Regions from separate parts of the Pseudoduganella dura genome, predicted to be linked through region 2. Evidence: predicted binding sites of a transcription regulator. Region 2 holds the regulator's gene; each other region holds the start of a gene.
The links. Region 2 encodes sigma-54, which starts transcription at its own class of promoters, with help from an activator protein. Its sites were predicted from a motif close to TGGCANGNAANCTGCTTT; they were not measured.
Positions count from the first base shown of each region.

Region 1: a site for sigma-54 is predicted at 1,841-1,858, ahead of GJV26_RS18660 (PEP-CTERM sorting domain-containing protein). Genes of this name have one in related genera too.
Region 3: a site for sigma-54 is predicted at 3,607-3,624, ahead of GJV26_RS27925 (EDSAP-1 family PEP-CTERM protein). Genes of this name have one in related genera too.

Region 1 is NZ_WNWM01000002.1:4,249,769-4,260,129, reverse strand. It holds partial or broken gene dnaE (DNA polymerase III subunit alpha) at 1-451, opposite strand, end outside; gene gmd (GDP-mannose 4,6-dehydratase) at 639-1,682, opposite strand; gene GJV26_RS18660 (PEP-CTERM sorting domain-containing protein) at 1,889-2,467, shown strand; gene GJV26_RS18655 (PEP-CTERM sorting domain-containing protein) at 2,663-3,235, shown strand; gene GJV26_RS18650 (sulfurtransferase) at 3,331-4,218, shown strand; gene GJV26_RS18645 (LysR family transcriptional regulator ArgP) at 4,339-5,220, opposite strand; gene GJV26_RS18640 (LysE/ArgO family amino acid transporter) at 5,242-5,922, shown strand; gene GJV26_RS18635 (ACT domain-containing protein) at 5,941-6,369, shown strand; gene GJV26_RS18630 (alpha/beta fold hydrolase) at 6,429-7,070, opposite strand; gene GJV26_RS18625 (carbohydrate-binding protein) at 7,406-9,520, opposite strand; gene GJV26_RS18620 (MBOAT family O-acyltransferase) at 9,902-10,361, shown strand, end outside.
Region 2 is NZ_WNWM01000002.1:2,522,243-2,532,603, forward strand. It holds gene hprK (HPr(Ser) kinase/phosphatase) at 1-442, shown strand, start outside; gene GJV26_RS11080 (cation:proton antiporter) at 894-2,147, shown strand; gene rapZ (RNase adapter RapZ) at 2,201-3,064, shown strand; gene GJV26_RS11090 (diguanylate cyclase) at 3,195-4,841, opposite strand; gene GJV26_RS11095 (amidohydrolase family protein) at 5,197-6,183, opposite strand; gene GJV26_RS11100 (enoyl-CoA hydratase/isomerase family protein) at 6,191-7,273, opposite strand; gene hpf (ribosome hibernation-promoting factor, HPF/YfiA family) at 7,431-7,805, opposite strand; gene GJV26_RS11110 (RNA polymerase factor sigma-54) at 7,897-9,372, opposite strand; gene lptB (LPS export ABC transporter ATP-binding protein) at 9,379-10,143, opposite strand; gene lptA (lipopolysaccharide transport periplasmic protein LptA) at 10,140-10,361, opposite strand, start outside.
Region 3 is NZ_WNWM01000002.1:6,459,751-6,470,111, reverse strand. It holds gene prsT (XrtA/PEP-CTERM system TPR-repeat protein PrsT) at 1-1,004, shown strand, start outside; gene GJV26_RS27935 (FAD-binding oxidoreductase) at 1,089-2,717, opposite strand; gene GJV26_RS27930 (N-acyl amino acid synthase FeeM domain-containing protein) at 2,717-3,460, opposite strand; gene GJV26_RS27925 (EDSAP-1 family PEP-CTERM protein) at 3,684-4,592, shown strand; gene GJV26_RS27920 (XrtA system polysaccharide chain length determinant) at 4,766-6,295, shown strand; gene GJV26_RS27915 (XrtA-associated tyrosine autokinase) at 6,308-7,084, shown strand; gene GJV26_RS27910 (class I SAM-dependent methyltransferase) at 7,087-7,845, shown strand; gene GJV26_RS27905 (glycosyltransferase) at 8,219-9,358, opposite strand; gene GJV26_RS27900 (oligosaccharide flippase family protein) at 9,374-10,361, opposite strand, start outside.

The DNA of each region.
Region 1 (10,361 bases), 1.7 Mb from region 2:
ACGTCTGGTCCTTCAGCGCCTGCAGCCATTCGGTGCGCAGCTCGGCGCGGCCCTTGTACTGGTTCGTCAGCCATGCCATCGACAGCAGCTCGCACAGCTGCAGGTAGCCCACGCGGTTCTTCGCCAGCAGCAACAGGCGGCACGGTTTTTCGCGGTTGTCGTCGTTGGTGATCCACACGTCGCAGCCGATCACGGGCTTGACGCCCTTGCCGCGCGCGGTCTTGTAGAACTTGACCATGCCGAACAGGTTCGACAGGTCGGTAATGGCCAGCGCACCCTGCTTGTCCTTTGCCGCGGCTTTCACCAGATCGTCGATACGCACCAGGCCGTCGACGATCGAGTATTCCGAGTGCACCCGCAGGTGGACGAAATCGGGGCCGGGTGGCGCTGCCGGTTCATCTGGCAAGATCACGGGAAGAGTGACGGGCTGGTAGACGGTACTGGTGCTCATGGGGCTCATGGAAATGGGGCAGCGGAAGGTGCCATTTTACAGGCCGGGCGGAAGTGGCGAAAGCCGGCGGGCACCGATGTGGCCTCCGCATGATTGCCAAAAATAGAATCGTAACGAAAGGACACCGGATCCGGTGCCCTTTACCGCCGCGAGGCCCGGGGCAGGCCGGGGGCAGCGGAGGCGGCCGTCAGAACGAGAAGCCGGCGGTATTGCGGCGCAGGTCGGCGTCGACCATCATCTGGCACAGCTCTTCGAGCGTGGTCTTCGGTTCCCAGCCCAGTTCCTTGCGTGCCTTCGACGCATCGCCGATCAGCAGTTCCACTTCGGCCGGACGGTAGAATTTCGGGCTGATGCGCACCAGCACCTTGCCGTTTTGCGCGTCATGGCCCGTTTCGCTTTCGCCGCTGCCCTGCCATTCGATCGCGATATCGACCGCCTTGAAAGCCATCGTCACGAAATCGCGCACGGTCTCGGTGCGGTTCGTTGCCAGCACATAGGTATCGGGCTGGTCGGCCTGCAGGATGCGCCACATGCCTTCCACGTATTCCTTGGCGAAGCCCCAGTCGCGCTTGGCGTCCAGGTTGCCCAGTTCCAGCACCTCGAGCTTGCCCAGCTTGATCTTGGCGACCGAATCGGTGATCTTGCGCGTCACGAATTCGCGGCCGCGCAGCGGGGATTCGTGGTTGAACAGGATGCCCGACGAGCCGAAGATGCCATAGGATTCGCGGTAGTTCACCGTCATCCAGTGGGCATACAGCTTGGCCACGCCATACGGGCTGCGCGGGTAGAACGGCGTGTCTTCCTTTTGCGGAATCGCCTGCACCTTGCCGAACATTTCCGACGTGGACGCCTGGTAGAAACGGATCTTCGGATCGACGATGCGGATCGCCTCGAGCAGGTTGACGGCGCCGATGCCGGTGATCTCGGCCGTGGTCACCGGCTGTTCGAACGACACGCCGACGAAGCTCTGCGCGGCCAGGTTGTAGACCTCGTGGAAGCGGCCATTCTGCAGCAGGCGGATCGACGACGACAGGTCGGTCAGGTCGTGCTCCACCAGGTGCAGGTTCGGGTGATCCTGGATGCCCAGTTCTTCGATGCGCCAGAAATTGACGGAACTGGTGCGGCGGAACGTGCCGGTGACTTCATAGCCCTTCTCGAGCAACAGCTGCGCCAGGTAAGCGCCATCCTGGCCGGAAATGCCCGTGACCAGGGCGCGTTTCGTATTTTGCATCGTCATTGAGTGTCTGGGAAATTTGACTGGAAAGCCAAATATTATATCGGACCCGCCTGCCCTCCAGATGACTTCTCGCTGTCGAGAAACTTTACACAGGATAGCCTCACACATGCGCTAGCTCAACCATACCCTTGATTTTTATCAAGATTCTTCACTGGCATTATGCTTGCTTAACTGTTGGTAACCAACCAACAGGAGCCACGATGCGACCCATAACGAAAAAAATCCTCATCACCGGCAGCTTCCTGCTGGGCCTGAATGCCACAGCCCACGCGAGCCCGATCCTGCTCGTCACGAACGGCGTGCTGATGGGTGCCCAAGGCGTCGAGTTCGGGGGCCGGCACTATGACGTTTCGTTCTCCGATACGCGTCCGACGGCGGGAAGCCTGGCGTTTCATGACCTCGCCGCGACCTGGGGTGCGATGGATGTCCTGGACCAGTTCGTGTTCCAGGGTGCTTACGACATGTCGCCAGGCTTGACGAACGGTTGCTCGAACCCGGTGAAATGCTTGGTCGTGACGGCATTCGACGTTAACCAGATCCTGGCGACCGGCGTAGCATTTACCAATACCTCGACCCGTTACCTCGACCCGATCATTCCTTATGCCGTGTTGGGCAATGCCGCCAACTCGGCCATCGTCACTTATGCCCATTGGGCGCTGCAGGAAGAACGCCAGGTTGTTCCAGAGCCGTCCACGCTGTGGCTGGCTGGCGCCGGCCTCGCTGCCCTGCTCGCGCGGCGCCGGCGTGATGGAAGCGGCGCTGCCCGGATGCATGCCTGATCCAGAAGCACCTTACCTGGCTGTTGCACAGGGACGGAAACTTCAATACCTGTCGAGAAATCTTACACTTCATTGAGCAGAATCAATGCCATCCTTAACTATGGCATTGATTTCCCTTAACATTTCCATTCTGGTACAATTCTTGCTCTTTATTCATTAACTGATGAGTTAATGAAGTATCACACTGGAGCCGCCGTGAAATCCACTTCCAAGAAACTCCTTGCGGCATGCGGCATGCTGCTGGGAATGCAACTGACCGCCCATGCCGGGCCGATCCTGCTCGTTACCAACGGTATCCTGACGGGTGCCACGGGTGTCGAATACGATGGCCAGCACTACGACGTGTCGTTCTCCGACACGCGTCCGGTGGAAGGTAACATGGCGTTCGATTCCCTGGCTGCCACTTTCGGCGCTTCCAGCGCCCTCGACCGGCTGGTCTTCCAGGGTATGCACGATGCCAATCCGGGCCTGACCAACGGCTGCACGAATCCCCTGCTGTGCTTCGTCGTCACGGCGTTTGAAGTCAACGGCGTATTCGCGAAAGGCGCCGCCTTTACCAATACGGCCAGCCCATATGCCGACCTGCTGCTTCCCTTCGCCGTGATCGGCGACGCGGCCAATTCCACGTTCATGACTTACGCGCACTGGTCGCTGCAGGAAGACGTGCGGCAAGCCGTGCCGGAGCCATCGACCCTGCTGCTGACGGCCGCCGGCCTTGCGGCGTTCCTGCTGCGGCACAAGCCGCGCAGCGGCATGACTGTTGCTTAGCTAAAACATCGACGGGGCGGCCCGGGCGTTGCCGCCGGCTTTGCAGCGATACGCTTATAATGTCGGCTGTTCCGCTATTCCTTCCCTGATCCGTTATGCAAGCTAGCACTCTTGGCGCCCCCGTCCAGGCCGGCGCCGCTCCGGCGTTGTTCGTCAACATCGCCGCCTACAAGTTCATCACGCTGGAAAACCTCGAAGAACTGCGCCCGCAATACCAGGACATCACGCAGCGCCTCGGCTTGAAGGGCACGATCCTGCTGACGCCCGAAGGCATCAACATGTTCCTCTCCGGCACGCGCGAAAATATCGACGAGTACCTGGCATGGGTGCGCGCCGATGCCCGGCTGGCCGACCTGGAAGCGAAGGAAAGCCTGTCCACCGAGCAGTCGCACAAGCGCATGCTGGTGAAGATCAAGGCCGAGATCATCACGATGCGCATGCCGCTGATCAAGCCGGAAGAAGGCCGCGCGCCGTTCGTGGACGCAAAAACCCTGAAGCGCTGGCTGGACGCGGGCCACGATGACAACGGCAAGCCGGTGGTGATGGTGGACACCCGCAATGATTTCGAAGTGGACGTGGGCACGTTCGACAATACGGTCGACTACCGCATCAAGAAGTTCACCGAATTTCCGCAACTGATCGAAGAGCACAAGGCCGACTTCGAAGGCAAGACCGTGGTCACGTTCTGCACCGGCGGCATCCGCTGCGAAAAGGCCGCGATCCACATGCAGAACATCGGCTACGACAACGTCTACCAGCTCGAAGGCGGCATCCTGAAATACTTCGAGGATGTGGGCGGCGCGCACTACACGGGCGACTGCTTCGTGTTCGACTACCGCACCGCGCTCAACCCGCAGCTGCAGCCGACCGAGACCGTGCAGTGCTTCGCGTGCCGCGCCGTGGTCACGCCGCGCCAGCAACTGGCGCCGGAGTATGTGTACGAGGTGTCGTGCCCGCACTGCCATGGCAAGGCGCGGGACTGAGCGATTCGCCGGGCGGATGTCTCGCAACCGGTTGGGAAAGGCGCCCAGCCGCACTGAAAATCGTCGCCATGCCCGGCAGGGCGACGATTTGCCGAGGCTGGTCTCACCCACCAGAATTGATCAGTGCCTCCCGAGCCAACGCTGCGCGGCTTCCACAATGGCGGTACGCAACGCACGCGTGGTCAGGGTTTGTATATTCCATTGGTGCCAGTAAAGCGGCACATCCAGCGCTTCTCGCGGCGTCAGCTCCACCAGTGTGCCCGCTTCCAGTTCGTGGCGAACCTGGATCGCCGGCACCATGCCATAACCGTGGCCGGCCTTGATGAACGACACAAAACCCTCGGCACTCGGAAAATAGTTCTTCGGCACGCCGGGAGGCAGTCCGGCCTGCCGAAGATAGCGTTCATGCAGCCGGTCGCTGCGGTTGTACACCAGGGCTGGCGCGACCGCCGTCGCGGACGCGGTCACACCATCCGCGAACCAGCGCTGCACGAAGGCCGGCGTTGCCACGCAAAGATAAGCCATGTTGCCCAATGCTTCCACGGTCGTGCCGGCGACCGCGTCGCCGGAACTGGTGATGCAGCCGATCACCTGCCCCTCCCGCAGATGGCGCAGCGTTTCCTCCTGATCGTCGATCCGTATGTCGATCAGGCACGCGGGCGCATTCAGTAGCGGCGCCAGCGCATCGAGCAGCCAGGTCGCCGCGCTGTCCGCATTGACTGCGATCGCCAGTTGCGGCATCGGGGTATGGGCCTGCAATTGAGCCTCCATGCCGGACTCCAGCAGCTGCACCTGGCGAAAATGCGCGATCAGCTGCTGACCGCGGAGCGTGGCCTGCGGCGGCTGGCTGCGTATCACCAGCAATTCGCCAGCCCATTGTTCCAGCGCGCGCAGGCGGTGCGAAACCGCAGGCTGGCTGATGGACAAAGCCATTGCGGCCCGCTCGAAATTGCCTTCTTCCACGATCGCCGTCAGTGCTGCCAGTCCACGATAGTCCCACATGATAAGTTCTGTGAATGATTTATGAACATCATTCATTATACTAATCAACTCAGGATCGTTAAGCTTCGGCCTTTCTGCAGCAAGGGAGCAATGATGCTTAGCGGCGCTTTTTTCAAAGGCATGGCCATGGGCGGCGGCCTGATTGTTGCCATCGGTGCACAAAATGCCTTCCTGCTGCGGCAGGCCCTGCAGCGCCGATACGTCGCAATGTGCATCGTCACCTGCATCTGCTGCGACGTGCTGCTCATTGCGCTCGGCGCCGGCAGTGTCGGTCGCGCCATCGCTTCGAGCCCAATGCTGCTGGAGGTTGTGCGCATCGGCGGCGCATTGTTCCTTGTCGAATACGGTCGGCGCGCTGCGGTATCGGCGTGGCGCGGCCAGTCCCGGCTGGTGCAGGGCGATGAACGCAGCCTGCCTCGTCGCGGGCCCGTCTTCCGTGCCGCCATGGCGCTCAGCCTGTTGAATCCGCACGCCTGGCTCGATACGGTGGTGCTGCTCGGCGCAATCGGCGCGCAGCAATCGGGCGATGGCCGCATCAGCTTTACCGCTGGCGCAATGGCAGCGTCCGTGCTGTGGTTTACCAGCCTGGGGCTGGGCGCGCGCGGGTTGACCCGGTTGTTCGCCCGGCCTGCCGCATGGCGGATGCTCGATGCGCTGATTGCCATGGTCATGTGGACCATCGCCGTCTCACTTTTCGTTTAATAAATCTTCAGAGGACGTATGCAAAAAGAGATCCATCAGATCGAACTGGAACAGGCAGAAGGCGAATACGCGGTTTGCCGTCTGGCGCCGAACGCAGCCATTCCCGCCTGGGCCGATGGGACCGGCTTCGTGACCATCAGCCGCTCGGCCCACGAACTGTCCATCGTCTGCCTGGCTGAACGCGTGCCGGAGGATATGCAGAAGGAAGGCGGCTGGACCTGCCTGCGTTTCGTCGGCCCGTTCGCCTTTGGCGCCACCGGCATCGTGCTGTCGGTCGTGCGGCCGTTGTCGGAGGGTGGACTGGGGGTGTTCGTCGTATCGACTTTCGACGGCGATCATCTGCTGCTCAAGAGAGGCGACATGCCCAAAGCGGTTGCGTTGCTGGGGCAAGCGGGCCATGTGCTGACGCCCGTGGATGGCGCCGACTCCGGCTCACACCAGGTGTAAGGCACCGTGCCGGTCACCTGCCCTCGTGTGCCGATCCGCCGCTTCCGCGGCGAGCGCCATTACGGAACTTGAGGTTCCTTGAAATGGGTCGATCCAGGTGCCGATCCGAGGTGCCGATCGATCAGTGCCGCAACCTGTGCCGCGTGCGTGTAGCCCAGGTCGTGATCCGCGCCGTCGAAGATCCGCAGATCGGCCCGTGGCAGGCACGCGGCCAGCTTCTCCCCCACCTTCACCGGACTGATGGGGTCGCTATTCCCCCAGAGCAGCAATACCGGCATGGGGAGTTCGGGGAGGCGCTCCGTGAGATCTTCGCGGTAATCGAGGAACCAGTCAGGCAGCGCCGGATAGTCGCTGCGCACGAACGGGCGCCAGTCCTGCGCGCCCAGTCCCGTAATATCCATGCCGCCCGACGTTGCTGCAAGGATCAGGTGCGTTACCAAGTCCGGCCGGGCCAGCGCCACCCGGATCGCAATGATGCCGCCCATCGATTGCGCGACGAGTGCCGACGGCGCATCCAGCCTGGAAACGACCTTGCCGACCAGGTCGTCAATACCGTTCACATCATGCTCGGGCGGAGTGGGACCGAATCCGGGCCATCCGAAGTGAATTTTTTCCGCAGGGTGACGCACAAGCCCGGCAACCGGTAGCCAAAAATCCATTCGCCCGAGGGCGCCGGGAAGGAAAAACAATTTAAAGGGCATTGGCAACCCAAGTCGATATGGTCAAAAGGCAATTATGGCAAGACCTGATCCCATGGTGATGCAATGTCATGAGTAGCGTGCTTGCCCTGAACGGAGTCGCGGCTAGGCAAAGTCCAGCAAGCATGCTGCCGTGCGGGATCGGGCACGATGCGCGAGATGCGCCGTGCGCGTGCGGTGGCGAGCAGCGGCGCAGGCGCTGCTCTAGCTCGGCAAATTGCCTGCGCGTGAAACGGCATCCGCGGTTTTCCTTTCTGCCAACAGCGCGTAATGGCCGGCGCCGTTGTTCCGGCGCTTGTGATCAGTCAGGCCGACAGACGAACATGCTTGGAGACCTTTCATTCCGCCTTTATCGCACGCCGGATTTCAAAGGACTTGATGCCGGCGGCAAGCGGTCGCGTGTCGGCATTGATACCGAGCTCCTTGGGTGAAATCGCATCCGGGAATTCCATCCTGATCACGCCTTCCCTGGCGGCAGGCAGGCGCAGCTCGGCATTGGCACGCGCGGTGGTCTTGAAAACGAACTCATGCTTTTCGCCGCCGTTTACGGAGACGAGCATTCGCTGACTGTGGCGATCGTTGACCAACGCGGTGATCAGCACAATCTGCAATGTCAGGTCCCCATTGCCCGCACTGTCCGGCAACGTGTACTTGAAACTGGCTTCCTTGCCCTCGCTCCAGCGTCCGAACGTCTGGGCCGGGCTGAAACCCTGCAGGCTGTCGGCCGGAATGGCCTCGCTGGCGTTGGAGAGATCCCAGTAGGCTACCCGCTCGCTCGTGGCGGCGAAGACCGGCCGGCTGTTCCATTGCCTGGTCTTCAGGTCCAGCTGGCACAGGCCTTCCAGTTTATGCGCATCGGCAAATACCTTGACCCGTTGCAGGTAGTCGGGGCTGCCCGGCGAGCCAAAATTCCAGTCGGCGGGATGGAAGCTCGCCACGCCGTTGATGGTAGGCAGATGCACATATTCGGCGATCAGCATCGCATCCACGTTGTGCGGATACAGCGCCCCTACCGGGAACGACTCGTCGCCCTCCACGGTATCGGGCGAAGCGGTGGTAAAGAATGCGCGGCAACTGGCCGGTGGCGCCGCAATCCCGCTCGTACGCTCCAGCATCAGGCGCCGGTCCAGCGTGGTGATGGGTCTGGTATTGATCTGCTCGGCCAGCAGCACGGTGCCAATCGCCAGCAACGCCAGTGGCGGCCATGACGAACGCGACAGGTACCAGACAGCCAGCGCCGTAGCTGGCAGCGCCAGCAGCAGTGCAATACGCGCGACGACACGCAGCCCGTTACCGCCTGGCCAGAATTTGTAGATAAGGAACCAGGCACTATGGCCATCGATACGAAGTGCCATCACCCATAAAATGAGGCTGGCAGCGGCAATACTGACCAGGGCCGCCTTTTCGGCCAGCCCTGCCGCACTCTTGCGGCGGAAGATACTGAACATGCACATGCCGGTCAGCGCCAGCAGCACGGGCGACAAGCCCGCTTCCATCTCGCCGTTGCCGAAATGGCAGCGACTGCAATGCGCCAGCAGGTATTCGATGACGCCTCCGTACAGCAGGTTGCCGGTACTGACGTTGACCGTATCCCACAGGTTGGGCAGGTAGAACAGGATCTCGCTCCAGGCGCGCTGCCTGGACACGCCGCCTGTGTAAACGCTGACGAACGGCACCAGGGCCAGGCCGGTAACCATCGCGATCCCCGCGATCGCCAGCTTGTTCGCCATGATGGCTTGCCACAGGCGCGCAAGGCCCGGCCGGCCAGCCGTCAGCAGCAGCACGGCGAGCGTGACCATCGCAAACAGGGTAAAGAACCAGGCAGTGTAGAGACAGGTGATCAGCCAGGCCGCGAAAAACACCCCGGCGATGCTGCCAAACCTGAACAGGCGCCGGGCATCATGGGCGAGCAGCGCGCCGATGGCTTCGTAGATCAGCACAGCCTCGACCGGCGCGAATGCCACCGACAGCAGCTGCGCGTGCGACATCTGCAAAAAGCTGTTATTGCTCAGGGTGAAGATCGCCGCCCCCAGCAAAGCCCAGGCCAACGGCAATTTCAATATGCGGCGCCCCGCGGCGATAAAGCCGAAAAAGCCGATCGCCTTGATTGCCACGTTGACCAGTTCATTGGCCAGGAATCCATCGATGCCCAGGGTGCGGAATATCGAATAGATCGCGCCATACAGGAACTGGCCTTCGTTAAAGCCCAGGATATTGGGATACGGGTAGAAATAGTTCGGGCTGCGCCAGTTCGACCAGCCCGTGAACACGTTGAACCAGTGCTCCAGCAAGGCCACCTGGATCACGCCGTCGTAACGGTCGCCGGATAAATAATTGAAGTGGTTGAGAATTTGCAGGCGGAAGAAAATTGCGAGGACCACCAGCGCCACCACCAATGTCGCCAGATTGGGAGCGCGCTGAATGGCGTGATTCAGTTTCGAGACAATACGCATGTAGAAAACCGTAAAAAATTCCGGTGGTCATGATAAGGGATAAATCCCGGATCAAAAATGTTTATGTGGTCCTCACGGACCGCCTGGCATGGGGCGGCGCGAACTGCCATTGCTTTCGACCGACTTACAAAGCACATGGGCTTCCCGCACCAGCGGTGTTGCGGTCAGCTTTGTGGCGAAATGCCAACAAAGGCCATGTTGGCGCAATGTAGCCGCCGTTCATCCCCGCCATCGCGGGACGATGTCTGCAAACAGCGCACCAGGCACCAATTCTGGCCCGTTTTTTTTTCGCCCGAGCCGACTATATGTTGCGACTTTGTAATGTTTCTAGAATATAATCTATCGTTACGGCATTGTGCTGATACTTGACGAGTTTGCTTAATGGTCTTTAGTTCCATCATCTTCCTGTTCTATTTCCTGCCCTGTTTCCTGTTGCTGTATTACTTGCTGCCATGGAAGAATGCAGTGCTGCTGATCGGCAGCCTGTTGTTCTATGCCTGGGGCGAGCCACGCTTCGTACCCCTGTTGTTGCTGTCGGCGCTGCTCAATTATGGCGCCGGTCAGATGATCAGCCGCAGCGAAGGGCCGTCACGCAAGCACTGGCTGTGGCTGGGCGTTGCCGCCAACCTCGGCATGCTGCTTTACTATAAGTACCTGGGCTTTTTCGGCGGCATGGTTAACGCCGTGCTGGAAAAGTTTCATGGGCCTATCGACTTTCCGGCAGTAGTACTGCCGCTGGGAATCTCGTTTTTCACGTTCCAGGGCATTTCCTACCTGATCGACGTGTACCGTCGCGATATCGCCGTACAGACGAGCTTCCTGAACTTCGCCATGTACAAGG
Region 2 (10,361 bases):
GCTCGGCCTGGAACTGATCTCGCGCAGCCATGGCCTGGTGGCCGACGACGCGGTCGAGTTTTCCCGCATCGCGCCCAACATGATCGAAGGCCGCTGCCCGCCCCTGCTGCAGAACCTGCTCGAAGTGCGCGGGCTGGGGCTGCTCGACATCAAGGCGATCTTCGGCGAGACGGCGGTGCGCCGCAAGATGCGCCTGAAACTGATCGTCCACCTGGTGCGCCGCTCGGCGCTCGAGGAAGAAGTCGAACGCCTGCCGTTCCAGTTCCCCACCGAGGATGTGCTGGGCCTGCCGATCCGCAAGGTCGTCATCCCCGTCGCGGCCGGCCGCAACATCGCCGTGCTGCTGGAAGCGGCCGTACGCAATACCATCCTGCAATTGCGCGGTATCGATACGCTGCAGGAGTTCATGGAACGGCAACGGCAAGCGATGAGCGGGGACTGAAGTCCCCTCCATCGCAACGTTGCCAAGGAGTGATCGCTTGCAAGCGATCACCGTTCCACAGGCGCGGGGCGATGCCCCACGAATTCCCTGTTCCACCAACGGCAAGCGATGAGCGGGGACTGAAGTCCCCTCCATCGCAACGTTGCCAAGGAGTGATCGCTTGCAAGCGATCACCGTTCCACAGGCGCGGGGCGATGCCCCACGAATTCCCTGTTCCACCAACGGCAAGCGATGAGCGGGGACTGAAGTCCCCTCCATCGCAACGTTGCCAAGGAGTGATCGCTTGCAAGCGATCACCGTTCCACAGGCGCGGGGCGATGCCCCACGAATTTCCTGCTCCACCAACGGCAAGCGATGAGCGGGGACTGAAGTCCTCTGCAGTATTAACTCATCGCTGGCGCCGCATTCGCTAGCAAGCCGATACCATCGCCGTTTGGACCTGGGTTCTTCCATGGCGACTTACCAGTGGTTCCTGCTGATCGGCTGCCTGATGCTGGCGCGCGGGCTGTGGGGAACGCCGATCGCCCATCTGCCGTTCACGTCGGCGATGATCTACCTCGCCGTCGGCCTGGCGCTGGGCCCGCTCGGCCTGGGAATATTCTCGTTCGATCCGCTGGAGACGGCGCCGCTGCTCGAAGTGCTGACGGAAGTGGCCGTCCTGATTTCGCTGTTCTCGGCGGGCATCAAGATGCCCGTTCCGGTCTCGGTTCCGCGCTGGCTCGCACCGATCCGGCTGGCATGGGGCGCGATGGCGATCTCGATCCTGCTGATGACGCTGTTCGCGTATTACGTGCTGGGCCTGCCGCTCGGCGCCGGCGTGCTGCTCGGCGCGATGCTGGCGCCGACCGACCCGGTGCTGGCAAGCGACGTGCAGCTGCGCCACGCGGGCGACCGGGACCCGCTGCGGTTCACCCTCAGCTGCGAGGCCGGCATGAACGACGGCAGCGCGTTTCCGTTCGTGATGCTGGGCCTGGGCCTGCTCGGCCTGCACGACCTGGGCCCGTACGGCCTGCACTGGCTCGGCCATGAACTTCTGTGGGGCACCATCGGCGGTATCGCGATCGGCGGCGCCTGCGGCGCCGGCCTGGCGCGGGCGAGCCACGCGTTGCGGCAGTGCAGGCCCTCCCACGAGGTGCTGGACGACCTGATGGGCCTGGGCCTGATCGCCGTCGCCTATGGCCTGACGGTATCGGCCGGGGCATGGGGCTTCCTCGCTGTGTTCGCGGCAGGGGTGGCCCTGCGCCAGACCGAGCTGAAGCTGGCGGCACGCTGCGGCAAGGCCATCGTCACCGAGAAAGGCGTGGAACCGGTCCAGGACACGATCTCGGCCAACTCCCTGCTGTTCAAGGAGCACCTGGAGCGGCTGTCGGAGCTGACGCTGGTGCTGCTGCTGGGCGGCGCGGCAGTGGTCTGGATCGACGACTGGCGCGGCTGGGCCACCGCGCTGTTCCTGTTCTTCGTGGCCCGGCCGGTCAGCGTGCTGGCCGTGCTCGGCGGCGGCAATCCGCGTTCGCGGGCCATCACGGCGTGGTTCGGCGTGCGCGGCATCGGCTCGCTGTATTACCTGATGTATGCGATCAACCACGGTTTGCCGGAACCGCTGGCGCGCAGCCTGACCGGCATCACGGTGGCCGTCATCATGCTGTCGATCGTCATGCACGGCACCAGCGTGACACCGCTGCTGGACCGTTTCTGGCGGCGCTGAGCGCCGCTCGTGCGGCCATCGGGGTCCGCGCTCTTTTCAGGTATCATTCGCGCATGCGCATCGTTCTCATTACCGGTATTTCCGGCTCGGGCAAATCGGTGGCCCTGAATGTTCTCGAAGACACCGGCTATTACTGTGTAGATAATCTGCCGCCAGCCTTGCTGGCCAGCCTCGTTGCCACGCTGGCCGACGAAGGCACCGCCGCGCTGGCCGTGGCGGTCGACGCGCGCAGCGCCGCCTCGCTGGCCAGCCTGCCGGCGGACGTGCGCAAGCTGCGCGAACTGGGGCATGACGTGAAGATCATGTTCCTGACCGCGAACACGCATTCGCTGGTGGCGCGCTTCTCGGAAACGCGGCGCAGCCATCCGCTGTCCCACGAACTGCGCCCCGGCCAGAATCCGGCCGCGCGCCGCACGCTGATCGAATGCATCGGCGAGGAACGCGAGCGGCTGTCGGCCATCGAGCAGCTCGGCCACGTGATCGACACATCGGAAATTTCGGCCAACAAGCTGCGCGCCTGGATCAAGGAACTGGTCGAGAGCGAGAATGCGCCGCTGACGCTGTTCTTCGAATCGTTCGCGTTCAAGGTGGGCGTGCCGCAGGATGCCGATTTCGTGTTCGACGTGCGGGCGATCCCGAACCCGTACTACGACCTGGCGCTGCGTCCACTGAACGGCCGCGACGCGCCCGTCATCGCCTTCCTCGATGCGCAACCGAGCGCGGAGGAAATGTTCGGCGACATCCGCGGCTTCATCGAGAAATGGCTGCCGGCATTCAAGACGGACAACCGCAGCTACCTGACGGTGGCGATCGGCTGCACCGGCGGGCAGCACCGCTCGGTGTACATGGCCGAGCGGCTGGCAAGGCATTTCAATGCGGCGGAGCGGGTGGTGCTGCGGCACCGTGAGCAAGCCTAGCTAGACGGTGCAAAGGAGTGTGCGCTTGCAAGCGCACACCGCTGCGCCAGCGACGAGCAGGGCTCGTCGAAACCATGGCTACGCCATCGCGAACAAAACTAATAAACTTGCGCTGCGCGAGAACCCCTTCTCAGGCAGCCATCTGGACGTTATTCCTGCCGCGGCGTTTCGCTACATACAGTGCCGCATCGGCAGCCCGGACCAGGGCGTCGCCATCCAGCCCGAAGACCGGGTGGCTCGCGACGCCGAACGAAGCTGTCACCGGTGGGATATCACGCCCATCGTGCTCTATCCGCACGGCTTCGATAGCCTGGCGGATCATCTCCGCCCGTTCCATCGCCATGCCTTCCGAACAATCAGGCATGACCACGATCATTTCCTCGCCGCCGTATCGGCAAACGATGTCCGCCTTTCGCACCGCGGCTTTCGTGGCCGTGGCGACAGCCTTCAAGACCACGTCGCCAGCATCATGCCCAAAGGTATCGTTCAGGCGTTTGAAGTGGTCGACATCGAACATGATCACGGAGAGCGACGCCTGATTTCGCACGCTACGAGCGAGCTCGCGTTTCAGTGACTCTTCAAGGAACCTGCGGTTGTACAGGTCGGTCAGCGGATCGATAATCGACTGTTCACGCAAGGCTTCCCGCAGCCGGACATTGGACAATGCAAGCGAGACCTGTTCCGCCAGTACGTTCACCAGCTCACGATGCAGCTCGAAATTCTTGTCTTCCAGCTGGTCTACCTTAACCGACATTAACCCCAGTACCGCGCCCTGGGTCACCATCGGGATACAGAGATGGTGTTTTCGCGGCTCGCTGAGCAGGTGGTGGCAGCATAGATCGGTATCGATGTGGTGATCATGAGCTCGACCGAAGCGAAGTGCCCAACAGTCTTCTGATGAAATGACGGAATCCGCCTCATCGTGGCCAAAATTCGCCAGCGGCTCCAGAACTTCCTGGGAATCACGGTACAGGTAAACCGTCCCGGACACGTTTGGCAACAAAGCCGTAAGGCATGGCGTCAGTACCGCCGAGGTGTCATTGAGCGTCTGCACCGAGTCAAGAGCCTGTAGCAGGCGGGCACTGCCCGACATCATCGAGTTGCGCGTTTCAGCCAGCACAACAGCTTCTTTCAGCTTATCAGCAGCAAGCGCACGATCTTTGAGAAGCCGGCGAACGCTCAATACCGCCGTCCCAAGCAGTAAAGCATTGAACAAGCCCGCAAAGGCACTGTAATACGCAACCTGGGCCGATCCATCCACCAGGGTCTTCCGGGCGAGATTTCGTCGCTCTGCCATCAACGTAATCTGCTTGCCGATGAGGGCCCTCAGCTTGTCCATTTGCGCTTTGCCAAGCGCGGTCGATGCATACAGGCTCTCCGGTGTCGCGCCATGGTTTCTGCGTGCAAAAATGCTATCGGCTGCGTTCGACAGCTTGGCGTCGGTGAGCTCGTTTATTTGCCTGATCGCCTCTCGCTCATTGTCATCCAGTGCCCCCTTCAGGAGCTCGCGCTTCAATGACGGAATCTCGAGAACTGCTGCTGTGTATGGATCGAGAAAAGCGTCCATCCCGCTGAGCGCGAAGCCTCTCTGACCAGACTCCACATCCCGCAACATACCCAGGAGATCTGTGTAGGCTGTCTGGCGATCTGCCGCAATTTTGAGCTGTGGTACACCTTCGCTGACGCGATTGTTGATAAAAAACGGGATAGCTGCCACGACGGCAGAGACAACGACTGCAACTATGGCGATATGTCGAACACGAGCTTCGGCAGGCATAACAAAAATCGTATAACCAGGGAGGTTTGGCCTGGTATTGAAGAAGCTGCGGGGATGGAGCAGGGACTGCACTTTACCATGATACAAAGCAACTATCAGGTCAATAGCCCTTTACAATGAGAATTAGTTGCCAGGGAACAACTAAACTAGTGGTGTATCGGACAACCGGACAGGAAAAAGCCGCGTGGCGGCCCGACCATCGCCCGTCCTGTCGTACCGATGCAGGACGAACACCCGGCATTCACTGGAACTGGGCATCGTGGCGCCGCCCCCCGTCTGGCAACGGAAAGCACTGTTCCGCAGTGCGCGAAGCATGCGCCGCGAAATCCCTGCCTTGAACCTCCAGCGACGGCCGCTACCGCATATACGGCGCCAGGTTCCCCGCGATCTTCGCGAATTCCGCGTCCGTCAGCGGCAGTTGCCGGAACGCGGCCCAGCTTTCGCGGGGCCGCAGGTTCTTGCCGGCGGCGGCGTCCGAGCCGAACAGGATGCGGTCCGTGCCGATCTGCCGGATGCGCTGCGCCAGCTTCGCCTGTTGCGCCGGCGTGATCTCCGGGTTGGCCATCGTGGCCACGTCGAACCACAACCGTTTCGTGCGCCGGTCGTGCGCATCCACCGCGGCGGCCAGCACGCCCAGCGCCTCGTCCGACGGCGCGTCGTCGTAGCCTGGGCCGGTGCCGGCCAGGTGCGCCACCTGCACCGTCACGTCCGGCGCGGCGGGCAGCAGCTGTTCGAGGAAGACGCGGGCCTGGGCGGCGCCGTACGGCCGGTGCTTCGATACCGATGCCCGCATGTGCACGGCGATCGCCATTTTCTTCGCGTTGGCGGCCGCGAACACGTCGCGCAGCCGCGCCGCATGCTCGGGCAGCTCCAGCTGCACATCCGAGTTACCGAAGTGCAGCTTCAGGCCGTGCTTCAGCCCGGGCAGCGCCGCGCAGCGCTCCAGCTCTTCGAGCGCATAGTCCTTCAGCGGGTTGACGCTGCAGAAGGCCAGCAGCCGGTCCGGGTACATGGCCGCCTGCGCCCCGTTGAAGTCGTTCTCGGCGCGCACCTTGGCCTGCTCGTCGTCGATCCTGCGCGACGGGCTGCCCCACACGTAGGCGACCGACAGCAGCACGGCGCGCCGGATGCCGGCCGCATCGAGCAGCGCGATCACATCCTTCGCGGCGATCGCTGGCGGCCCGCCGGCCCCGGTATCGAGCAGCCGCGCCATCGCCGGACTGAACAGGTGCTGGTGGTGATCCGCAACGGGCACCGGGCCGGCGGCCGGCGACGGGTCCGCGCCGAAGGCCGGCGCGGCCAGCGCGGCGGCGGAGAATGTCAGGAAAGCGCGGCGGTGCATGGCGGCCTCACAGGTGGCGCAACGGGTGGGCCCACGTGGGCCAGGCAGGTTCGAAGAAGCGCGCCACCATGTCGTCGGTCACACCGTCCAGCGACGGCGGATTCCAGCGCGGCGCATTGTCCTTGTCGATCGCCAGCGCGCGCACGCCTTCGATCACTTCGCCGTGCTCGAACGTGCGGCGCACCAGGTTGCGCTCCATGCGCAGGCAATCGGCAATGCCCATCGTGGCACCGCGCCGCATCATCTCGAAGGTCACGCGCATCATCAGCGGCGAGCGGCGCTCCATCGCGGCCAGCGCGGTGCGCGCCACCGGATGATCGTCACTGCGCAGCGAAGCGACGATCTCGTCCACCGAGCGGTGCGCGAAATGGTCGTCGATCAGCGCGCGGTGCGCCTGCAGCGCGGACGGGCCCGCTTCATGGCGCAGCGAGCGGCCGAACAGCGCCACCGCTTCGCGCAGGCCCGCACCCGCCGTGGAGCCGACCAGGTCGGCCAGCTGCGGCAATTCGGAGGCCGGCACGTAGTGGTCGGCCAGGCCGCAATACAGGGCATCGGGCGCGTCGATCGCCAGCGCCGTCAGTGCCAGGTACACGCCCAGCTTGCCGGGCGCGCGGGACAGGAAGTAGCTGCCGCCCACATCGGGAAACAGGCCGATATTCACCTCCGGCATGGCCAGCCGCGTGCGGTCCGTCACCACCCGCACGCCGCATTGCGGGCCGCCCTGGGCGATGCCCATGCCGCCGCCCATCACCACGCCGTCCATCACGGCCACGTAGGGTTTCGGAAAGCAGTGCACGAGGTAGTTCAGCGCATATTCCTCGGTGAAGAAATCCTCGATCTGCGCGCTGCCGCCCTGCGGCGTGGCGCGACCGGCCGCGTGGAAGAAGCGGATGTCGCCGCCCGCGCACAGCGCCTTCTCGGTGGTGCTGCGGATGACCACGGCGGAAATGTCGTCATTGTCGCGCCAGTCCAGCAGGGTGCCGGTAATCGCCCGAATCATGTCGAGCGACAGCGCGTTCATGGCCTTGGGCCGGTCGAGGGTAATGAAGCCGGTGTCGTTACCCACCTTGGCATGGACGTGGTCGGTCATGGTGTCTCGTATCGTTGTCGTTATGGCCCCATTCTAGCCATGGATGCGAACCATGTGGCGGAAAGCTTTGCCCCGAATGTAAATGGGACACATGATGCGGATATAACAAAGGGCGCATTGCAAGCGCCCTTCTGTTGCACGGTACCTGCGGCGGTCGTTATGCAGCCGGCGCGGGAATCTCGCTCTCGCCTGCGCTCTCGTTCTCGCTCAGGTGCTTGATCGTTTCATGATTGTGGTTCTGCACTTTATCCTTGTGCTTCATGACCTGGCGGTCCAGCTTGTCGATCAGCGTGTCGATCGCCGCATACAGGTCGTGCGCGACACTTTCCACGAACACGGTCTTGCCCGACATGCGCAGGTTGATTTCCGCCTTCTGCCTTTTTTCCTTCTCGGTGAGATTATCTACACTCAGGATCACACTTACATCGATCAATTGATCGAAATGACGTCTAACGCGTTCCAGCTTGCTCTGCACATACTCGCGAATGGCAGGGGTTACGTCGATATGGTGTCCACTGATGGTCAGATTCATACACACACTCCTAAAGAAAATATTGCAGGTTCATGCGGTCTCCATTGACAAGACATGGAGGCGTAGAGGAACCCGAGCACAACCAGGATTTCTACAAGGACTTGCGGAGGCTGACTGGGGGAATTTTCAATGCTTCGCGATATTTGGCAACAGTGCGTCGCGCAATCACCATGCCTTGTTCACCCAGCATGTCCGCAATCTTACTGTCGGATAAAGGGTTCTTCGGGTCTTCGGCTCCTGTGAATTGCACGATCAGCGCCCGTATCGCAGTCGAGGAAGCTTCCCCACCAGCTTCGGTTGCGACATGGCTGCCAAAAAAATACTTCAACTCAAACATGCCGTGCGGGGTCAGCATATATTTTTGAGTTGTTACCCGAGAGATAGTGCTCTCGTGCAGGCCCAGTGTATCAGCAATTTCACGCAACACAAGGGGCCTCATTGCCACCGCGCCATGCGAGAAAAAGTTCTTCTGCCGCTCGACAATGGCCTGGGCCACCCGGAGGATCGTGTCGAAGCGCTGGCGCATGTTCTTGATCAGCCACTTGGCTTCCTGCAGCTGGGCATTCATCTGCGTTTCGCCCTTGCCCTGCTTGAGCAGGCTGGCATACAGCGCGTTGACGCGCAGGCGGGGCATCACGTCGTTGTTCAGCGTGACGATCCAGCCGTTGCGTCCCCGTTTCACGACGACATCCGGTACCACGTAGTCTGACACGTCGGCCGCGAACGCGGCGCCCGGATGCGGGTTGCACTGGCGGATCACGGCCTGCGCTTCGCGCAGGTCTTCGTCGTCGCAGTCGAGCGCCTTCTTCAGCTTGTTGAAATCGCGCTGCGCGAACCACTGCAGGTGTTTCTCGACGATGCACAGCGCCATCCGCCGCGTGACCAGCGGCACGCCCGACATGCGCCGGATCTGCAGCGCCAGGCATTCGGAGGCGTTGCGCGCGCCGATCCCGGCCGGGTCGAAGCTCTGCAGCAGCTTCAGCGCGGTGCGCAGCTCGTCGGCCTCGATTTCCAGTTCCTCGGGCAGGCGGGCATGGATCTCTTCCAGCCCTTCCTCGAGGTAGCCGTTGTCGTCGAGCGCATCGATGATCAGCTCGACCAGCCCACGGTCGCGCGGCTCCAGCACGGTCACGCGCATCTGTTCCATCAGGTGCTCGCGCAGGCTGCGGTGGCTCGCTTCGAGCTGGGGGCGGGAATCGTCGTCGTCCGGGCCCTTGCCGCTGCCGGCATTGCTCCAGTCGGTATCGCCGGCGCCGGCATCGAGGCCTTCGCCGTCGCCGCCTTCGAACGGCTCGGGTTCGGCCGCCGCCGGCGCATCCTGTGCCGGCGGCCCTTCCGGCGGCGCTTCGCCGTTGGGCTGCGCATTGTTGATGGCGCCATCGCCGAGCAGGCGCACCGAGCGGTCGAGCGGATCGTCGAGCCTCTCGAGCAGCGGGTTATCGGTCAGCAGCTGCTCCAGTTCCTGGTGCAGCTCCAGCGTGGACAGTTGCAGCAGGCGGATCGACTGCTGCAGCTGCGGTGTCAGCGCGAGGTGCTGGGAGGTGCGGAGTTGCAGAGACTGTTTCATGGCTGATCACATACGGAAATGTTCACCCAGATACACGCGGCGTACCGACTCGTCCGCAATGATGTCGTCGGGTCGGCCGGAGGCCAGTACGCTGCCCTGATTGATGATATACGCCCGGTCGCAGATGCCCAGCGTTTCGCGCACGTTATGATCCGTGATCAACACACCGATGCCGCGCCCTTTCAGGAAACGCACGATGCGCTGGATTTCGATCACGGCGATCGGATCGACGCCGGCGAACGGCTCGTCGAGCAGCACGAAGCGGGGGTTGGTGGCCAGCGCGCGCGCGATTTCCACGCGGCGGCGTTCGCCGCCGGACAGCGACAGCGCCGTGTTCTCGCGCAGCTTCTCGATCTGCAGGTCGGCCAGCAGCGCGTTCAGGCGCTCGTCGATCTCCGCCTTGCCGAGCCCCTTGCCGTCGACCTTCTGGATCTCCAGCACGGCGCGGATGTTTTCCTCCACCGTCAGCTTGCGGAACACCGACGCCTCCTGCGGCAGGTACGACAGGCCGAGGGTGGCGCGCTTGTGGATCGGCAGGCTGGAAATATCGGTACCGTCGAGGTCGATCGTGCCGGCATCCGACGCGACCAGCCCCACGATCATATAGAACGACGTGGTCTTGCCGGCGCCGTTCGGGCCCAGCAGCCCCACCACCTCGCCGCATGCCACCTGCAGCGACACGTCATGCACCACCTGGCGCTTGCCGTAGCTCTTTTGCAGCCCGCGCACGAGCAGCGTGCTTTCGCAGCCTTCCACCGCCTGCGCCATCATTGCCCCGCTGCCGGCGCGGCCGGCGGTTGGGTGGAGGATGGGGCAACTGCGGGTGCACCAGCGGGCGCACCGGCGGGCGCGTTGGCGGGCGTGCCCGCGGGTGGTTCCGTGCGTTTCGGCTGGATCACCATCGTGCCGCGGCCGGCGCCCGGCTTGTCGGCCCCGGTGCTCGTGTTGCGCACGCTGAAGAACTCGCGGCGGCTGTCGTACGAGATGAA
Region 3 (10,361 bases), 3.9 Mb from region 2:
AGCAGAAGGCCCTGACCCTGGCGCAGAAACTGCAAGCCACCGATACGGACGATGCCGGCGCGCTGGCCCTGCTCGCCCGGGCGCAGGAGCTCAACCGGCAGGACGAGGCCGCCCTGGAAAGCTACGAGCGCCTTGCGGCGATGCAGCCCAAATCGTCCGCCGTGCAAATCCGGATCGCCGCCCTCCACCTGGCGGCAAAGCGTCCCGACGATGCATTGCAGGCAGCGCGCAGGGCGCTGAAGGCCGATCCCGACAGTGTGGACGGGCTGATGCTCCAGCATGCGCTGCTGATCGACAGAAAGGCGCTGAGCGAGGCACTCGCGGCCGCCCAGGCGCTGCAGGCGCGCCACGCCGACTGGCCGCTCGGATTCAAGCTGGAAGGCGATGTGCTGATGGTCCAGCACAAGCCGGCCGACGCCGCGCAACGCTACCAGCGTGCTATCCAGGTCGCCCCGTCCGCGCAGATCGTGATCGCGTTGCACCGTGCCCTGCTCGGGGCAGGCAAGCGGCAGGAGGCGACGGCGCAGATGCGGCAATGGCTGGAAAAACAGCCGGCCGACACCGGGACGCGCATCTATTACGCCAGCACGCTGGCAGCGACAGGCGATTACAGGACCGCGAGCCAGCAATACGAGCAGGCCTTGCGCAACGCGCCGGAAGATCCCGTGACGCTGAACGAATACGCATGGGCGCTGCTCCAAATGAAGGACGACCGCGCGTTGGACATTGCCGAAAAAGCTTACAGGCTGGCGCCGAAAAGCGCGGCCATAGCCGATACGCTGGCGGCGATCTTGATCGACAAGGGCAACACGGCCCGCGCCCTGCCGCTGTTGAAAACGGCCACCGAACAGGCGCCGGCGGAGAACGACATCCGGCTGCGTTTCGCGCAGGTGCTGTTCATGACCGGCGACCGCAAGGGGGCCAGGGCACAGTGCGAACGGTTGCTGGCGGTGCGCGACTTCAAGCGCCATCCCGAGGTGCGGGCGCTGATGGCAAAACTGTGATCCATGCCGCACCGCCGCCCGTACGCCCGCCCGCCGGCGCGCAGACGGGCGAACCAGGGCCGCCGTGCCTGTGCGGCGCGGTGTTCAACCAGGCGGCCGCCCGCGTGCCGAATAGCGCCCCGGCGCAATGATGTTGGCCGGATCGAGCGCCGCCTTGATACGGCCGACCATGCGCCAGTAGGCGTCGTCGCCGTTGTCCAGGTCGGCCATCGACTGCAGGCCCACTCGGTAGGGAATGTACCCCGCCGCCATCATCGTTTCAAAGACCTGCCGGTAGCACAGGCGCGCCCGCGCCACTTCGGCCGGGTCCTCCGCGTCGTAAGCCACCGTCAGGACGCCGCCCAGCGCCCGCTCGTTGATCATGCTGAAGGTGACGAACAGATCGAAGCCATGCGTGCTGAAGATCGGCGCCGCCAACGCATGCACGCGCAGCAGGTCTTCGCCGCGCATCGGCAGCACCGGCGATACCCACAACATGCCGCAGCGGTCCAGCGCCGGGTTGGCATTGGCGGGAAAATCCGCCGGCAGGCCGCCGCGCCTGCGCCAGTAGGCGCCGGCCAGGAAGCGGCCGTTCGGAATGCCGCGGTTCATCTCGAACAGGGAACGCCCCAGCGCCACCTTGGCCGCCAGGCGCCTGCCCATGCCGGTACCCTTCAGCAGGCGCGCCGCGGTGTCCGCCAGGTTGAGCTTGCGCTCGTCGAGGAACTGGACCCTGGCCCGGGTCGGCGCCAGCGCCCGGCGCACCGCGCGCCGGGCGGCCGCGACCTGGTCGTTGCTGCCGTACAGGGCGCCGGAAACCGTCCACGCGCCCACGCCCGCGGCGGCCCGCAATTGCTGGCGCACCGCCTCCGGCAGCGGCACCTGGCCACCGGCCAGCTCGCGCGGAAACGTCGTGCCGCCGGAGATCACGCGCAGGTCGTTGCCGATGTGGAGGATGCTGCGCAAGGTGCCGTCGAGCCGCAGCGGACGCAGCGCGTCGATGATGGGGGCAATGTCCTGATGTTCCTGGACCATGCACAGGAAATGGTTCAGTGCTTCGGTCTTCGGCATCAGCCACAGGCCCAGGCTCGTGACGATGCCCATGTTCGACTGGGTGAACAGCCCGTCGACGTAGGGTCCCACGCCGTAGGGATAGACGCGGCGGTTGACCGAGGAAGGATAGTGACCGAAGCCGGTGTGCACGACATCGCCGTCGGCCAGCACCAGCTCCATGCCGGCCACGTTCTGGAAGCGGTTGCCATAGGGCGAGTGGCCGAAGCCGCGCTCCAGGATGTTGCCCATCAGGCTCGTGTCCGGTCCGGCGCCGGTGCAGTCCATCCACAGCGGCAGGTCGTGCTCCAGCAGGTAACGGGACAGCTGCTGCTGCGTCACGCCGGGCTCGATCACCACGTACGCAAGGGTGGCATCGACCTCCAGGATGCGATTCATCCGCGACAGGTCGACGATCGCATGGCCGTCGGCGAGCGCGCAGGCGTCGCCATACCCCCAGTTGCGGCCGGCACTGATCGGATACAGCGGGACCCGGTGCTCGGTGGCCGTTCGCACCACCTGCGCCACTTCGTCGGTGCTGACCGGCCGCAGGATCGCGAGCGGCCGCGTGCTCCAGGACGACGTGCTGGCGGCATAGCGGTCCAGCGTGGGGGCATCGACCAGCACGCGATCCTCGCCCAGCAGGCGGCGCCATGCCGCCAGCGCTTCTCCGGCAGCGGCCATCAGTCGCGCCCCTGCTTCAGGCGTGTCGTGATGCCGGGCTCGTCTTCCAGCGGGAAGAAATACGGGTAAAAGGACCGCTCGCCCGGCGCCTGCTCCATCTGGCCCGCGAACGTGCGGATCTGTTCTCCCATGTATTCGAGTTCGAGGCGCAGCAACACGGCCGGGGCACCGACGCGGGTGCACTGCCGCTCGCCGCCAAAGTCGCGGAAGCCCAGCATCCGCTTGTAGAACATCACATGGCGCGGATTGACCTCGATCACATAGTCGGAGTAGTGGTGGATATTGTGGGCGTAAATATACGAGATATGGATCAGCGATGCGAACACGCGTTTCGTCACGTCCTTGTCGATGGCGAGCCGGGATGGTTCGCACAGCAGGCGCCCGGCGGTGCGCAGTTCGTCGAGCTTGTCGCGAAAATTCTCGTCGGCGGGCAGGCCGATTTCAGGGTCGTCCAGACACAGCGACATCGTGCCGACCGTGACGCCGGCCGTTTCCGCATACAGCGTGATCCGGTTCGGCGCATGTTCGGTCTCCGCGTCGACATCGTAGCCCCGCCAGCCATACATCTTGCGCAACAGCAAATTTGCCGCCTCACGCCGGCCAGCGGTGCTGGCCATCCGGATATGGAAAAGCTGCATGTCGATCGGATGGGTGTGAGCCTTGCCGGCTTCCTGCTCCCGGATGACGAGGTCACGCAGTTTTGCGGCGGCTTCGAAGGATATGATGGTGTCGTCGTATTGCACGTCTGCTCCTGTGGTCTTGAAGATCTATGCACATCAGACTGCTGTAGGGGCAGCGAGTTCCACAAAGCGTCGGACTTTTTTGCAATTCGGGAAATGCTCCGCGCCGCGTTTTTGTAAGGTCTTGATTCTGCGTATCTAATGGCAAGTGGCACGAATGCTGCTGAGTAGTGGCTTGTCGGCACAGACCCCCTGGCCGTAACCACTTATCGAGGAGTAGCAAGCCATGAACATCATCAGGAAAGGTTTTCTGATCACGGCCACCGCCGTAACGCTCGCGTTCGGCGCCGCCGGCAGCGCCCAGGCACATGCTTTTGCGGATGCGATTCTGGAGATTAACAACCTGCGCTTCCTGAATTCCGGGGGCACGCAGTACACGCCGGCCGATTTCTCCACGCTGGAAATCAACAACTCGCGCCTGGCAACGGCATTTGTCTCCAGCCTGCCGCCCCTGCAGAGCAACACGGCCGGCGCGATCTGCGTCGGCACCTGCCCGCTCCCGGCACCGAATACCCCCCTGACGCCGCGCTTCGATCCGCTGGCAGTGTCGCCGCCCGCCGTCCTGACGACATTCGGTTACGGCGACACCGAACTGCTCGGCTCGGCGCTGGAACCAGGGGGCGCGAACGCTGCAACCCGGGCTACCGCCTCGGTCGGCACGAGCCCGAATACCGCATCGGGTACCGCCAACACGGGCACGGTGACGTCGTTCGAGTTCTCCCTGGGCTCGGCAGATTCGATCACCGTCGAATTCGATGCCGAGGCATACACCATCGCGCACGTGCCGCTCACCGCCGGGGCCGATTCGGTAGCCTCCGCCCGCCTGTCCTGGAGCATCAACATTATCGATCTGGAAACCGGCGAAAACGTCCTGTCGTATTCGCCGGACGAGATCAACGGCGATTCGCTGCGCAGCCGTACCCATGTCCTGCCAGGTGAGGATCCCTACAACTTCGCAGGCTTCCTGACGGCAACCAGCGACCTGCTGGAAGCCGGCACGATCTACCAGCTGACGATCTCCCATGCATCGTTTGCCGACGCGCTGCAGGAAGAAGTGCCGGAACCGGCAACGCTGGCCATCCTCGCAGCCGGCCTGCTCAGCATGTCGCTGGTCAGCCGCCGTCGCAAATCCTGACCTGATCTGATCCTTCGACCCACCGGGCGTACCGTCGGTTGCTGTGACGGTACGCCTTTTTTTTGACAGCACGCAAGTGCTCATCAGTTTCGGTCCGACAAGCCCTGCCCCAGCCATATACTCGATCGGACAAGGTCAATCGATCGGACCAGGTTCACGCGGAGAAACCGAATATGGAAGAAATCATCGCCCAGCTGCAATCCGGGTTGAAGGGAATCTGGAAGTATCGCTGGTGCGCAATACTCGTCGCCTGGCTCGTGGCGACTGGCGGCTGGATCAAGGTGTACCTGCTGCCGGACGATTACCAGACGACCGCCCGCGTATTCGTCGATACGCAGAGCATCCTGAAGCCACTGCTGTCGGGCATGACGTCGATGCCGAATGTCACACAGCAGGTGGCGATCATGAGCCGCACCCTTCTCAGCCGGCCAAACGTCGAACGCGTCATGCGCATGGTGGACCTGGATGTCAAGGCCACCACGCCGCGCGAGCATGAAAAGCAGGTCGATGATCTCATGCAGAAGATCCGCATCGGCGGCACCAGCACCTACGACATCTACACGATCAGCTACAGCAACAGCGATCCGCGCCTGGTGCGCGATGTGGTGCAATCGCTGCTCACGATCTTCGTCGAAGGGGGCTTCAAGGGCAAGAAGGGCGAATCGGACAAGGCCGTGCAATTCATCGACGACCAGATCCGTGCCTACGAAGACAAATTGCTGGCCGCGGAAAACTCGGTCAAGGAATTCAAGCTGAAGAACAATACCCTGTTGCCCCGGCAAGGACTCGATTATGGATCGCAATTGCTGATGTCGACGGACGCGCTGAACAACGCGAAGCTCGAACTCGTCGAAGCGGAACAGGCCCGCAACGCCATCAACGGGCAGATCCAGGGCGACGAACCGATCCTCGGCGCCGAGCTCGCCCCTGCATCGATCGACAATCCCGAGATCGACGGCCGCATCTCGGCCTTGACCAAGTCGCTCGACGCACTGCTGCTGCAGTATACCGAGGCCCACCCCGACATCATTTCCACGCGGCGCCTGATCGCGCTGCTTGAAGAAAAAAAGGTGCAGGAGGCCAAGACACGCGCCGCGCCGTCGGACCCAGGCAAGGGTTACAGTCCGATGCTGCAGCAACTGAAGGTCGCACTTGCCGAAGCGGATGCGCGCGTGGCATCGATCCGCGCCCGGGTGGCAGAGATGGAACAGCGGCATGAAACGCTGGTCGAGCAAAGCAAGGCCGTGCCGGAAGTGGAATCGCAACTGGCGCAGTTGAACCGGGACTACCTGATCAACAAGGACAATTACGAGAAGCTGATCGAGCGGCGCGAAGCGGCCAAGCTGTCTGGCGACCTCAGCACTACCACCGACATGTTGAGCTTCAAGATCATCGACCCGCCCACGGTGCCATTGCGTCCCACCGGGCCGAACAGAAAACTGCTGTATAGCGTCGTGTTCGGTGTGGCCGTGCTTGCCGGCGCCGCCGTGGCGTTGCTGATCAGTCAGGTACGTCCCACCTACCTGAGCCCCGCCGAATTGCGCGAGGCAACGGGCCTGCGCGTGCTGGGTGCCGTCGCGATGAACTGGACGGACCCGGAACGCAAGAAACGGCGCCGGGCCCACATGGGATTCGGCGCCGGCGTTGCATGCCTGTTCGTATCCTACGGCGGCGTGATGGCCCTTTCAATACTTCAGTCCTAGCAGGAGACGACGATGATCCCCGATACCACTGGCCCGCGCCTGGAACCGCTCCTCGTCAATCCCGATGCCCGGTTCGCGGACATCAATCTGCCGCGCCTGCAGCAGCTGGGCATGATCACGCACGATGGCGGCCGCAGCGGCGTCGCAGAGGACTTCCGCATCATCAAGCGCCCGTTGCTGCGCAGCGCGCGTGGCATCGAGGCACCGATCCACCATGGCAACCTGATCATCGTCACGAGCGCGCTGCCCGGGGAAGGCAAGACATTTTGCGCCATCAACCTCGCGATGAGCATGGCAATGGAGCGCGACACGACGGTGCTGCTGGTCGATGCCGATGTCGCGCGGCCGGCGCTGCTCAACGTGCTGGGTCTCGAAGCGCGTCCCGGTCTGATGGACGTGCTGCTGGATGAAGAACTCGATCTTTCGGACGTCATCCTGAGAACCAACGTGCCAGCGCTCAGCCTGCTCCCGGCCGGCCGGCGCAACAAGCATGCGACCGAGCTGCTGGCCAGCCGCAGCATGTCGCGGCTGCTGGACGACATCGCCAACCGCTATCCCGACCGCATCGTGATTTTCGACTCGCCGCCGTTGCTGCTCACATCGGAGGCGGGCGTTCTGGCCGCGCAGATGGGACAGGTCGTCATGGTGGTGGAGGCCGAACGCACCACCCACAGCTCGGTGCGCGAAGCGCTTCGACAAATCGAAGCCTGCCGCAATGTCAATCTCATCTACAACAAGACCCAGCCGTTTTCCGGCAACGACCCGTATGGCTATTACGACCAGGGCTGAACATGTTCCCATTGACCTCTCTGCTTTTCATCGCCGCAACGTTGCTGCTCTGTGCCTATACGCTGCACAAGGTGCGCCTGATCCACCTGATGCTCCACGATGTGCGCGACCAGTCGCACCGCGAGAGCGCCGGCCTGTTCCGTCAACTGGAAGCGTTGCAGGGGCTGTACACGGATCTGGGACTGTCGCGCAGCCTGCCCGATACGCGTGGCTGGGCCGCATCGCCGGACTTCCTGCTGGAACTGACGCGGCATGCGCTGGCCGACAGGCCCGGCGTCGTGGTCGAGTGCAGCAGCGGCACCTCCACGCTGGTGCTGGCACGCTGCATGCAAATCAATGGCGGCGGCAAGGTATATAGTCTGGCGCACGATGCGGCCTATGCGCGCGAAACACGCCGGCAGCTGGACAGGCATGGTTTGTCTGCGTGGGCCGAAGTCATCGACGCGCCGCTGACCGCCCAGGAGTTCGGCGGCGCCATCTGGCCCTGGTATGCAACGAACCGCCTGCCGCGCGACGCCGAGATCGACATGCTGGTCATCGACGGGCCACCCCAGGCGACACGTTCGCTCGCCCGTTACCCCGCCGGCCCCGCATTGTTCGGCTGTCTTTCTCCTGGCGCGGCGGTGTTCCTCGACGACGCGTACCGGCCGGACGAGCAGCAAATACTGCGCCGCTGGGCGGACGAATATCCTGAAATCGAGCAGCGCCTGCTGCCGTGCGAAAAAGGCTGCGCCGTCCTGCGCTACCGACCGCGCGCCTGAGCTGCAGCACTGCTTGCGCTGCGGCGAAGCATTCCGGTCATGCCAATTTCGACTCTCCTCCATCATTGCCCGCAGCGCGCGTACGCATTCGTTGCACTCCGTACAGCACGCATTGCAAGACATGGGCAGTGCGACCGAAGGCGCGGCTTCACTGCGCCGTGCACTGCCAACGGAGCCGAGCAGCTCTCACAGGCCTGAGTGTCGTGGATGACTGCCGTGTACGACCGCGGTGGACGACCGCGGTAGACGACTGCCGGGGACGCTGCTGCGTTCGAATGTCGCGGTTGGTCCGAGAGCGATGGCAGAATGTTCCGTTCATCGGATTCAACCTGGACCCGATGAACGCTGCGCAACATGTGGCGCGATACCGCCATCAGGACAGGCTACGCTCGGGCTCCGCGGCCGGGGACGCGGAAATAACGTCCTCATCTCTCGATGCCGTGCCGCATTTCTCATCGGCCGGCCGGCCGGCTGCGAGCTCGACATAGCAGTTGGCGATTTCGGCTGCAACGCGCTGCCATGTGTACTGTTCGACCAGCCCCCGCACCGCGTCGCGTGCCGGCGGCCTGTCGATGAAATCGCGGATCGCCGCGCGCTGAGCGGTGGCGTCATGCCAGCGCGCCTTGCGCAGCGCGAACGCGCTTTCCTGCAGGTCGAGCGCATTCTCATCCGTCATAACCACCGGGGTTCCCGCCGCCAGGGATTCAAGCACCGCCAGGGGGAACACTTCACCATGGCTCGGCAGCGCCACGACCGATGCCGCGCTGTATGCGCTGGCAAGGAGCGGATCGCCATGATCCAGCGCACCCAGCCACCGCACCCACGGCGAGCGCAGCACCGTATCGAGGTAGACCTGGTCCTGCCGGGCCACGCGCCCGATCAGCACAACCGGGAGGTTCATGTCGGCGAGAGCCTGCACAAGGCCGAGCTGGTTCTTGTACGGGTTGATCGAGCCGACCATCAGCACGAACGGCCCGGTGATACCGGTACTTTGTCGAAACAGCTCAGGTCGTGCCGTGAAGAATTGCTGGTTTATGCCGTTCGGGAATACGCGGATTTTTGCCGGATTCACGAGAAAGCCCGAGATGATCGCTGCGCGTTCCGCTTCGCCGAGAGCAATGACGAGCTTGGCCAGCTGCAACGCGCGCTTTGTCTGCGCATAACTGGTCTGCACATGCCAGCCCGTCAGCCTGCCGGTCAGGCGGTCCGCCACGCGGGCCCGGAAACCGGATGCCCGGTCCCAGCCTGGCGAAAGCAGCGGCGACAGCACGACGGGGACACCCATCTCGCTGGCAGCCTCCACCAGCCGGAAATTGCCGTTGATGGCAGAAAAAACATGAATCAGGTCGAATGCATCGAGGCGCTCACGGTTCGGATCGACGAGTTGTGCCTGCAGCGGATGCGATGTGTCGGCACCAAGCCGGTTCAAGGCTGCAATGGTTTCACGCACCTGGACTTGCAGACCGCCGTCACGCTGGAACAGCATCGGGTATGACAATATGCCTACGCGCATGTATACCACTCCTTTTCAGACTGCATCACGACGCCGGACCTTGCGCCACACCAGTTCCAGTTCTTCGGCAAGCGGATGCTGGAACACCATCACGCCCGCGAACCACAGAGGTATGGCACACACGGATGCCACCACCAGTTGCGCCAGGCCGGATTGCATCATTACCAGCGCACCGGCCGGTGCCAGCGCCGTCAGCGCGGTCAGTGCGGCGCTCCGGCTTACGGCGCGAAGGAGCCCCCTGGCATCGATCGCCGCAAGCCTAGACAGGTAACGCCACGTCAGCCAGCAACGGAACAGCGCACCACCCACCACTGCCATAGCGACCCATTGGAGCCCGACCAGGGCTGCGGGTAACAACAGCAGGACCCGGAACATGACGGTAAATGTGTCGAGCCGGGCCTGCTCGCGTACCTGCCCTGTTGCGATGAACAAATACCGAGCCATGATGAACATGCTATACAGCGCGGACGAGCAACACATGATCCTGATCAACGGCGCGGCAGCGTCCCATTGCTCGCCATACACAAAGTTGACGACGGGCAGTGCCAATGTGCCCAGCAGTGCGAAGAACGGCCAGGCGACGGCGGTCATGCAGCTGACCGTCAACAGGTAACTGGCACGGAGGTCGCGTCCGTCGCGGGCCTGTCCGGCAAACATGGGCAGGATGACCGGCGACACGGCGCTGGTAACGGCCTGGCTGAACAGGTTCAGCAAGGCCTGCGCCTTTCCGAACGTCGCGACCGCTTCGGCATCGAGCAGTTTGCCGATGATCAGGTCGGGGGCGGCAACGCCGGCTTCGTCGACGATATTGCCGCCGGTGGCGTAGAACCCGAAGCTGAGCACTGCGCGCGCGCCGCGCAGGCGCGGCAGCCACGGCAACTCGGCCGGGCGTAATGGCAGGCTGACCAGCAGCGCCGCGACGGCCGCGGCGACGGTGCCCCAGGCGAGGCTGAGGCAGCCGTAGCCCTGCGCGGCCAGCCAGATGGTGCTGACCAGCTGGACG